Regions from separate parts of the Paenibacillus aurantiacus genome, predicted to be linked through region 1. Evidence: riboswitches for the same ligand, from Rfam matches in the RefSeq annotation. Region 1 holds a riboswitch; the other holds the start of a gene.
What was found. A riboswitch is a leader RNA that binds a small molecule or an ion and turns the genes downstream of it on or off. The one in region 1 is predicted to bind cyclic di-GMP.
Positions count from the first base shown of each region.

Region 1 (4,894 bases):
TTCGAAGGACAACAGTAGCATCGATAGGCAATTGTTTATACGTATATAATTGAGTAATTTCCCTAAACATATTTTCGATCACAACAGGGCTTTTCCATGCGGCTCTATATTCACCAGCCAATCGTTCAAAACAATTAACCATGTGGCGATTCACTTCCGCAACATAATAAGGAAGCAGCGTCAACATTAAATGATCAAATGTATCCAGCGCTTTCGTCATGTAAAAATCCAATCGGTGATTTTCCATCTCTGTTTTCATTTGTTCCAAGCGTTTCGCTTCTTTAGACGTTTGGGCCGTATTGAAACCTAAGAATGCGCCTCCAAGTAAAAACGGAATCGCTAATCCTCCTGTACTCAGAGCAATGGCCAATCCTACACCAGTAGTTGCGGCAGCCTGAGTGTAGCCTCTTTTAGCGCGATCGGCGATGATTTCATCCATGTCCCCTTTTGGGATAATGGTGCTAGAAACGGCAGATAATGCTGACTCTACTTCATTTAAAGCAGACTTGATTTGTACGCTCACATTCATGAAGCCACGTTGAAGCTGGCGGAACAATTCTTCGTCGTGCTTATTGCCTGACGGTTCAAAAATGTCTTTGACGTTCCGATCAAGCATCGCGGGCAGATAGATCGATACTTGGTCTAACCTGCGTTTCTGATTCTGAATGGCATAATACATGAAATTAATGAGTCGGTGATTTCGCTGATCGCGATCACTAACATTGTCATGAATTTCTCGAATTCCGGCTTGGATAGCCAGCAGCTGTCCAAACAAATGAAACAAAGCAAAGTCATTCACCTGACGAGTCCAGCTTAAATAAATTTGCTTAGCCTCAGTACGCTCAATTAATGGTGCCTTTGCGTGATAATACGTCGCATAGATGATTTTGTGTACTTCTGCGGCAGGTAGCATGAAGCGGTTGGTTCCACTGCCGTTAGCTCCTTCCCTAGCTGATATATTGCATGGAACCAGGAAGGAATCACCCTCAGGCTCGGCAATCGAAATATCCGATATGGCATGGTATTCAAAATCGTGAAGAACGGTATCTGGTGATTGCCGTAATTGGATGCCGCGCATCGTTTGTTCAATGAAGAATGGATGCTCCATTGAAGTGATACCGAAGCTAACATCATCGAGATTGTTCGGTGTTTTCGGATTGACATAAGCTGCCCATTTTTTATCCGGCCATGTAATCATAGAAATGCTAGAATCCTCGAAAATGAACATTCTGTGCTGATAGCCAACAATATCGCAAGATTGCAAAAATAGCGGAGCCGAAAGCTGCAACTCCTTCCAATGCAGAAGACGAATTTGATTTGAAGATTGAACTAACATGCTTACTTCATCTTTCGTATAGCGATTTTGCTGATATACACCGTAAAGATAACCGGTTTGGGGAACACAAACGCCACAGGAACTTCCCCAAGTCGCTTTTGCAAACGCGATCGCATCAGGACGCTGCATATTCACCACGAAAGCCTTATTATTATGGACGATAATGGTTCGATTCTCTTTTTTATCGTAATACCATTCGTCATTCTGCAAAGAGAATTGATGCAGCACTTTCCAATTGTCCTCATCTAGGAAAGATACGACACCGTGATCATGATAAACAAGAGATGCTGTTTTATTGGACATAAAACTATTGACGACTCCCAAAATTATAGCTGCTGCAGTTGCAGCCTTATTAGAAAGCTCAACTTTACTGTCAGAGCCGCCAAAACGATAAGTGATCGGATAAATACTTTTGAACGGTCCTACCAGCTGTGAAAGCCTGGGTGCATCCTGCAGCAGCGTCTTTACGGATTGAAGCTTCTCCTTCTGTGGGATAAACAACTGGATCGAAGAAATTGATTCGTTCTGGATATCAAAATGTCCTTTTAAGGTTAGGCTATGTGCACCGGAAGCCTCCCACGTTTCAATCCGATGTAGCGGAACCGTGAAGGTATTCGTGACAAAATCATCTTGGTGTATGATTTCAATGAATTTCGCTGCTAATTTCAACGACATATGTGTCTTAGACTGGCCTTGATATGAAATAAGAGTCGAAATTAATTCTTTTGCATCCGATGGAAAATCGAAACATTCATAGGGTATATTCGGGAATAAATCGATAAAATCCCATGAATTCAACGTAAAATCCAGTTTAAATGGATATGTTGCTGAGCTCTTCACATATACAGTAGAACCAGAAAAGGATATGAGAAGCTTAGTGGACTTCGCATCGAAATGCATAACCCGTTCAGTTCCAAATATCCCGCCGGTGTCATAGGCAATGACTCGCCCATAATTCGTGATAACGAGCGTATGGGTGCCTAATTGAGACATTCCGGAATAATCGAAGCCCTTCTGGCGGTTGTAAACATCGGTTTCACCCGAGTTATAGCAGTCACGTATTTTTTGTGGAATCACGGATGAACCTTCTTTCAGAAATCATTATTTAGGGAACAAAAAAACCATCCCGCCAATAGCAGGATAGTACACTATCACAATTTAGCGGTTTGGCAGCCATAGCTTTTCGCTTTAGGCCCATAACTTTGCGTCCTTATCTTTCAATAAGTTTGCCTATGAAATTCGTAGTCCGAAAGAACTATCTGAATTTATTATAGTTTCGTTTACGAGCTGTTTCAACATAAGTTTCTGCCAGCACTCTGCGAAACTAAATCGTCATCGGTAACTATGTAGAGAAGGTGATCGTCTATAAGGAACATGTGGGGCTAAGAGTGGATGAAATGCAAAATCCACAACCTCATGCGGTTGTGGATTTACATGGTGGAGGCGAGGGGATTTGAACCCCTGTCCGAAGACATCGCCACATAGGCATCTACGGGTGTAGTCACAGTTTTGATGTCACCTAGGCCGTCGCCCCGTAACCGGCTACGATCTAGGTCAGCCTGATTGTCTTCTTCAGCACACCCCAGGCGGAGATGTGACAGCGTATCCCACTAAGAGTGAGCCCCTACATCCGGCACATGGGCGATGCAGGAGAGGAGCTTAGCATACAGTTTCTTAGGCTGCTGCTAAAGTTGTACGTTGGTTGCCATTTAATAGGCTTTAGCGTTGATGAAGCGGACGCGTCCCCACTACCCGCAACCCATGCTCGAACTATCCCCGTCGAATCCATAAACGCCCCCATATCGCATAAACGGCGTCGTCTGAACCGTGCGGCTCATGTTCCGTTTAGCAGAGCGCTCGGCGTTCTCACGCGGCGAGCATAAGCTGTTCTTGCTTGCTGCTTCTTGTTTGTCTTGCGTTCGCAATGCCGTACTGCTTGGCTTGCTTAGTTAGTATAGCACATCGTCTACACGAATGTACCCCTGTGTTTCTGGAAGAGCTGCCTTCTAGCTGGCACGGCTGCCAGAGCATCTGCCGCACACTCGTTACCGCGCGACCTTCTGCTTCTCGCGCAGCGCACGCTGGATATCGCGCTGGGCATCCTTCTTCGCCGCGCTCTCGCGCTTGTCGTATTGCTTCTTGCCTTTGCCGAGGCCGATAAGCAGCTTCGCGTAGCCGTTGCGGACGTAAATCTTCAGCGGCACGATCGCGTAGCCTTCCTGCTTCGACTGGCCGAGCAGCTTGTGGATCTGCACCTTATGGAGCAGCAGCTTGCGCGCCCGCGTCGGATCGGTCGGATTGTGGCGGTTGCCTTGCTCGAACGGACTGATGTGCATGTTATGGATGAACATCTCGCCATTGCGGATCGTCGCGAACGCATCGTTAATGTTCGCCTTGCCGGCCCGCACCGACTTGATCTCCGTACCCATGAGCACCATGCCCGCTTCGAACGTCTCCTCGATGAAATAGTCATGGGAAGCTTTCTTATTCTGAGCTAGCTGCTTATTCTCATTCGTCTTCTTCGCCACGCCATCCACCTCGCATTCGTTCGCTTCTTGTATCTTACCCTGCCCGTCCCCGCCATAAAACAACGGACTCCCGCGCAGGTGCATCAGGAGTCCATTGTAACAACTTTACAGTTCGAAATCAAGGCGGCCGATACCGCCAAGATTCCGATACCCGCTCCGCTTTACTTCTTTTCTTTGCGGATAAAAGCCGCCGTCGCGTTGCCGCCGGACTTCTTCCGCTTCTTGCGCGGCTTACCGGCTCCGGCTGGTGCGCCCTCTGGCGCCGGAGTCGTCTCGACCGTGCCGCCTTCCGGACGCGCCGCGTTCGGATTGAACACCTCGCTCACGCCGCCGGACTTCTTCTTGCGCCGCGAGCGGCTTCCGCCGCTAGCGTTGCCGCCCTGGCCTTGGCTCGCATCCGCCCCGCCGCCGGCATAGCCGCCGCGAGCTCCGCCTTGCACAGCGCCGCCGCTGCGCGAACCGCCCGACGCGCCGCCGCTTCTGCCGGCTCCGCCGCTTCTGCCAGCCCCGCCGCGACCGCCGCCGGAACGATTACCGCCCGAGCGATTGCCGCCGGAGCGGCCCCGGCGATCGTTACCGCCCGGTCCGTTGAAGTGCTCATACTCGCCGTCGTCGATAACGCCGCCGGTGCCGAGAATCGGGAGCCCCCACATGTCGGTCCGTACGCCGCCTTTGCGCTTGCCGCCCGAACGGGCGCCGCCGCTGCGGTCGCCACCGGTTGCCGACTCTTCGCCACGAGTGCCCCCGGAGCGATCGCCGCCGTCCTCGGAGACGCCCAGGATCTTATCCAAGTTGAAATCATCTTCCGGCTTCCAGCCCGGCCGTTCCGCTCCTCCGCTAGGCTGTCGGCGGCCCGGTGCGACGAACACGCCGCCTTGAGCCGGACGCAAGCCTGCGCCTGCAGCGCCCGCTTCTCCGCCGCGACCGCCTTTGCGACGTCCGCCGCGCCCTTGCTCCGCAGCCGCCGGTGCCGGACGGTTATCCCCGCCTCGGCGTCCGCCGCGCTGCCCGCGATCGTCGCGCCCGCTTG
Region 1 covers NZ_JBHMDO010000008.1:43,201-48,094, reverse strand. Annotated here, with positions in the region: gene ACFFSY_RS03460 (hypothetical protein) at 1-2,413, opposite strand, end outside; cyclic di-GMP riboswitch class I at 2,494-2,577, opposite strand; RNA gene ssrA (transfer-messenger RNA) at 2,772-3,135, opposite strand; gene smpB (SsrA-binding protein SmpB) at 3,382-3,864, opposite strand; gene rnr (ribonuclease R) at 4,026-4,894, opposite strand, start outside.

Region 2 (4,894 bases), on a different contig from region 1:
GGCGACCTCTCGGCCAGTCTGCTCGGCGCGGACAAGTTCCAGGTCGCATGGCGAGTTGCGGCAGGCGACCCGAACTGGCCGCTTCGCGTTGCGGCAGACGGCACGTTCTTATATTCGAAGGCCGGGAACATCGCTGGACTGCTCCCTTCGGGCGAGTCAGTGACTCCAGACGGAACGGCCGCGCTCGTCGCATCCACGCCTCGCGCGGGCATCGCGTTCGGTCCAAGCTCCATCGTCTCCACTGTTCGCGGCCAAGCATGGACCTATCCTCTCGCGGACGGAACATCCCCGCTCCCCGGCTCCCTTCAGACGGATGCTTCGGGTAATTTGTACGCGCAGGACCAATCCGGCGGCTGGTACTCGCTCACCGCGCAGGGCCAACTTCGCTACCGGCTCCAAATCGCGTTACCGGCAGGCAGCCGCATGTCATGTAAAGTCGCGCCTTCCGGCGACGCGGCGTGCCAATCCGGCCTGCTGGGCATCATCGGCATCCGGGAGAAGAACGCTGCGCCACGCGTGCTGATCGATGGACGGGAGCAATTTTACGGACAACGGCCTTTCATTCGCAGCGGCGTGACGCTCGTTCCCCTTCGCGGCATATTCGAAGGACTGAAGGCCGATGTTCGATGGAATGCGGACAGCGGCACTATTACCGCTTCGCGAGACGGCGTCGTCGTCAAGCTGACCGTCGGGAGCGCGGGGGCCAAGATCGGCTCGCGCACCATCGCCCTTTCCCAGCCGCCCGTGATCGTGAACTCGGCCGTATTCGTGCCCTTGCGGTTTATTGGCGAGTCGCTGGGCGCGACTGTAATCTGGGAGAAGACATCGACGATCCAGATTTTCTCGCCATAATCCGGGCTTGTGCCCCGCTTAGCGAATTCTGAGGAGGAAACAACTTGATTCATCATCGCAGCTTCAAAATCGCCGCCCTCATTGTCGTACTGCTGCTTCTGCTCGCCGTCGCGATTCGTCAACTTTTCGCGGAAGACCCGGTCCAGCGGCAATCGTTCGTCCCCATCGAGACCACCCAGGTGCTCAACAACCCATTCATGGGGTTCGTGGCGGACGCCCGTTACGATACCGCTACCCAGCCGGTCCGTCTCGCGCATGTGAATCTGACGTGGGCGGATCTCGAGCCGCTCAAAGGCCAATATGCCTTCACCGAGATCGAGCGCAAATTCAATTTCGAACGCTGGCGGGCGCAGGGGGTTAGGCTGGTCGTTCGCATCATATTGGATTACCCTCGCGACACGGCCCATAAGGATATTCCCGATTGGCTGTATGAGGAGACCCGTAAGCGCGGCACCGCCTACAATACGGAGTATGGGCGTGGATTCAGTCCTGATTATACGAACCCGGTACTCATTCAATACCACCGGGAGCTGATCAAGCAGGTGGCGGCACGCTACAACGACGACCCTTTGATCGCCTTCGTACAAATCGGCAGCGTCGGACACTGGGGCGAGTGGCATACGTATGACGGGGATGTCGTCGCCAAGCATATCCCATTCCCGACTCATAACGTCACCGATCAGTATGTACAGCCTTACGTCGACTATTTTACGGACAAGCCGCTTCTTATGCGCCGGCCGCATGAAATCGCGCTGCGTAATGGCATGGGTCTGTTCAATGACTCCTTCGGCAGGGAAGACGCGACGATGGAGGAAGGAATGCTCGGCTGGTACACGAAAGGCTATACGAACTGGCTTACCGACGAAGAGGAGCCCGCCATGCCGGATTTCTGGACAAAGGCGCCGAGCGGCGGGGAGTTCGCCGGAACGTCGGGACTGCTCTCGGATGGCAGCATTGAGGAAGCGATCCGCGAGGCCAAAGCAACCCATGTCTCTTGGCTCGGTCCTTTCGCGCCGACGACAGAGCCCGCTGGTGGGGCTATGCAGCGCAATATCGACCGCTTCCTGACGACGATCGGCTATCGTTTCGTCATTGCGGAAGAATCCCATGAGGAAGAGGCACAGCCGGGCGGCAAGTTGAAGGTCGAACTCAGCGTGAACAACCGCGGCGTAGCACCCTTCTATTTCGATTGGCCATTGGAATTGTCTCTGGCCGACGACAATGGCAGCATCCGTACTTCGGTGAAGACTAGCGCGGATATTCGAACTTGGCTCCCCGGCGTCTCGCAAGTCTCGTCCGAGCTGCCTGTCCCGAACAATCTGCCTCCAGGTGAATATACCGTGACGGCCGCGATTTTAGACCCTGATACGGGAGTCCCAGGCGTCGATTTCGCGATCGAGGGCAGAAGAACAGACGGACGTTTTTCCCTGGGTACCGTGACGATTACCGGCGAATAAAGGCATACACCGCCTAAGATTGGGATTGAACATGGCCTTTAACCCTTATTTTCCATATAAATAGTTCTTAATGACTACCTGTTTTACGTTACTATTCGTCACATTAGTCTCTAAGACTCATGTTAGAATTTGCTGGAATATATTATCTTTACTTTAGAAAACCGAAAAGGCAAACCTGGGGAAACCCAGTGACGCAAAACTATAGGGGCTTCCGCCGCATGCCGGCGATGCCAGCCAGTTACCGAAGTTGTATCGGACCTGTACACCGACAGATCCCGGACAACCCGGGATCTGTTTTCTTTTCTATTCATTACATAGAAGAGGGTGCATGGTCATGATGAAAACAAAAAATTGGTTTATCGCTTTGCTCGCATTGATGTTCCTGGTTACGACGCAACCGGTCGGCGCTTCCGCGGAATCCTATTCCAGCGGAACCGGCAGCAAGCTGCTCATCTACTACGCGACGCCGAAACTGATCAATAACGTGCGCGACGATGCCGCGGCTGCCGCGATTTTCGCCAAATACGACTACGTCGTACTCGGCGCGGGTCTGGAAAGCCCCTCCCATGCTTATAACGTTTCGACACGGAATATTATCGGCCTGGCGAAATCGATTCACCCGTCCATGAAATTTTTCGGTTATGTCGACTTGGGCGTGACCACGTATAACTACACCATCGATGTCATGCAGACGAAAGTCACGCAGTGGAAGAGCATGGGAGTAAGCGGTATTTTCCTTGACGACGCCGGCTACGATTTCCAAACGCCGCGCGCCCGCCTCAACCTGATGCTGGACTACCTGCACAGCAACCAGCTTAGCGGTTTCGTGAATGCCTGGAAGCCCGAAGACGTGATGGGCAGCGAAGTGAACGCCGCCTACAACCCAAGCGGCATTGCCACTCGCATGGGTCCTAACGATTACTACTTGCTGGAGAGCTTCATTCTTAATACGGTAACGAGCTCCTCCACTTACGTGAGCAATAGCGGTTATGCGATTGGGAAGTACATCAAACAACGCGGCGATAAAGCCATGAATTATAAGAAAACGCTCGGCGTTAAAATGATGGCAATCAACGTCGTAGATTATGTAACGCGTACGGATGCGCAAATTCGCAAGTATTTCGAGATGATGGAAGTAGGCTCGCTGCTGTTCGGCCTGGATGGATACGGCCTAAGCGCCGCCAACTATAGCGCAAGCGGCACGAACCGCTTCTTAGTTAAGGATCATGCTTACAATCCGAACTACAAGACACTCGTATCCAGTTCATCCAGCTATACAACTAACGCCACGCTGACCGAGTTCAAGCGTGCGGGTTATACGATCCATAACGAACCGAGTTCGCACTGGTGGAACTTCCGTCAATAGTAACCAGCGTTAGCTTAAGACAAATAAAGAACCGTCCATCGACGATCGCGTCGATGGACGGTTCTTTTGTTTATCCTGCATATGCGCCAGTTATACGCGCACCGCGCATAATAGCCGATTGCCGATGGTTCACGGCGCGTAATCGCCATTGTAGCTAACCAAAACCGCGTCTTTCACGCCGTCGATCGCGGAGATTTCGCTGACGAAGGCGGTATTGTCATCCCGCAGCCGAAGTTCAACCGTCATTTCGGTCTGGTCTTTGCGAACGGTTTTCGATTTCAACACATACTTCATTTTACGCAGCACAATTTTCACCTGATCGCTGGCACGCTCTTCGTAATTGACGATGAGCAGGTATGGAGCGTCTTTTCTTTTGCGCTTCGACAAGAAGAATAGCACGGCACTGATCGCGAGAGAACCGATTATCGCAATCGGGTAGATCTTGGCGCCAGTCGCGATTCCGACCGTAATGGCCCAGAACATGAACATGATGTCGAGCGGATCTTTCACGGCCGTCCGGAAACGAACGATACTGAGCGCGCCGACCATGCCGAGCGAGAGCACGATATTGGTGCTGATCGTCATGATGACAATCGTCGTCAGCATCGTCATAATGACGAAAGTCAGGTTGTAGTTGTGGCTATACACGACGCCTCGGAACGTCTTGTAGTACGTCCAATAAATAAACATGCCGAGCACGAAGGAAATGAGCAGCCCGATGACGATCTCGAGGATCGACACCTGCTTGAAGGCTTCCATTTCTATTATGCTTTTCTTGAATACTTCTTGAAAATTCAGTTGATCTCCCATGTTGGCAATTGCTCCCCCTGACGCTAGTCCGCGTAACTTTTTCTTCTTTCTCTGCAGATGACATACTTGGAAATGGTAGAACGATTCGCGGCAGACATCTGGATCAAGCCATACACGAAATCCGGAAGAAACTGATTGTACTTCACTTCCAATATCGTCTTCGGCCCTTCGATCGACTCCACCATCGGCAAGTTCGGATCAAAAATATCGAGCGACTGAATGCTTCCCTTCAGGCTCTTATCGAACGTAATCCGCACGTCGCTGACCGGGAAAATGTACGCTTCCCGCTGGTAATCCACGACAACTGCCGGTTTAAGCAAGCCATGCTTGTTGTCGAAATAGAAATCGCGCGCCAGCGGGCTCTCTGAATTCCGCAGAAACTCCCAGTCCCCTGCGATAATGCGGTCGT
Region 2 covers NZ_JBHMDO010000015.1:284,685-289,578, forward strand. Annotated here, with positions in the region: gene ACFFSY_RS08130 (copper amine oxidase N-terminal domain-containing protein) at 1-852, shown strand, start outside; gene ACFFSY_RS08135 (DUF4832 domain-containing protein) at 897-2,309, shown strand; cyclic di-GMP riboswitch class I at 2,468-2,555, shown strand; gene ACFFSY_RS08140 (hypothetical protein) at 2,644-3,675, shown strand; gene ACFFSY_RS08145 (DUF4956 domain-containing protein) at 3,805-4,485, opposite strand; gene ACFFSY_RS08150 (polyphosphate polymerase domain-containing protein) at 4,509-4,894, opposite strand, start outside.
Region 2: another riboswitch for cyclic di-GMP. It lies ahead of ACFFSY_RS08140 (hypothetical protein); the one in region 1 lies ahead of ACFFSY_RS03460 (hypothetical protein).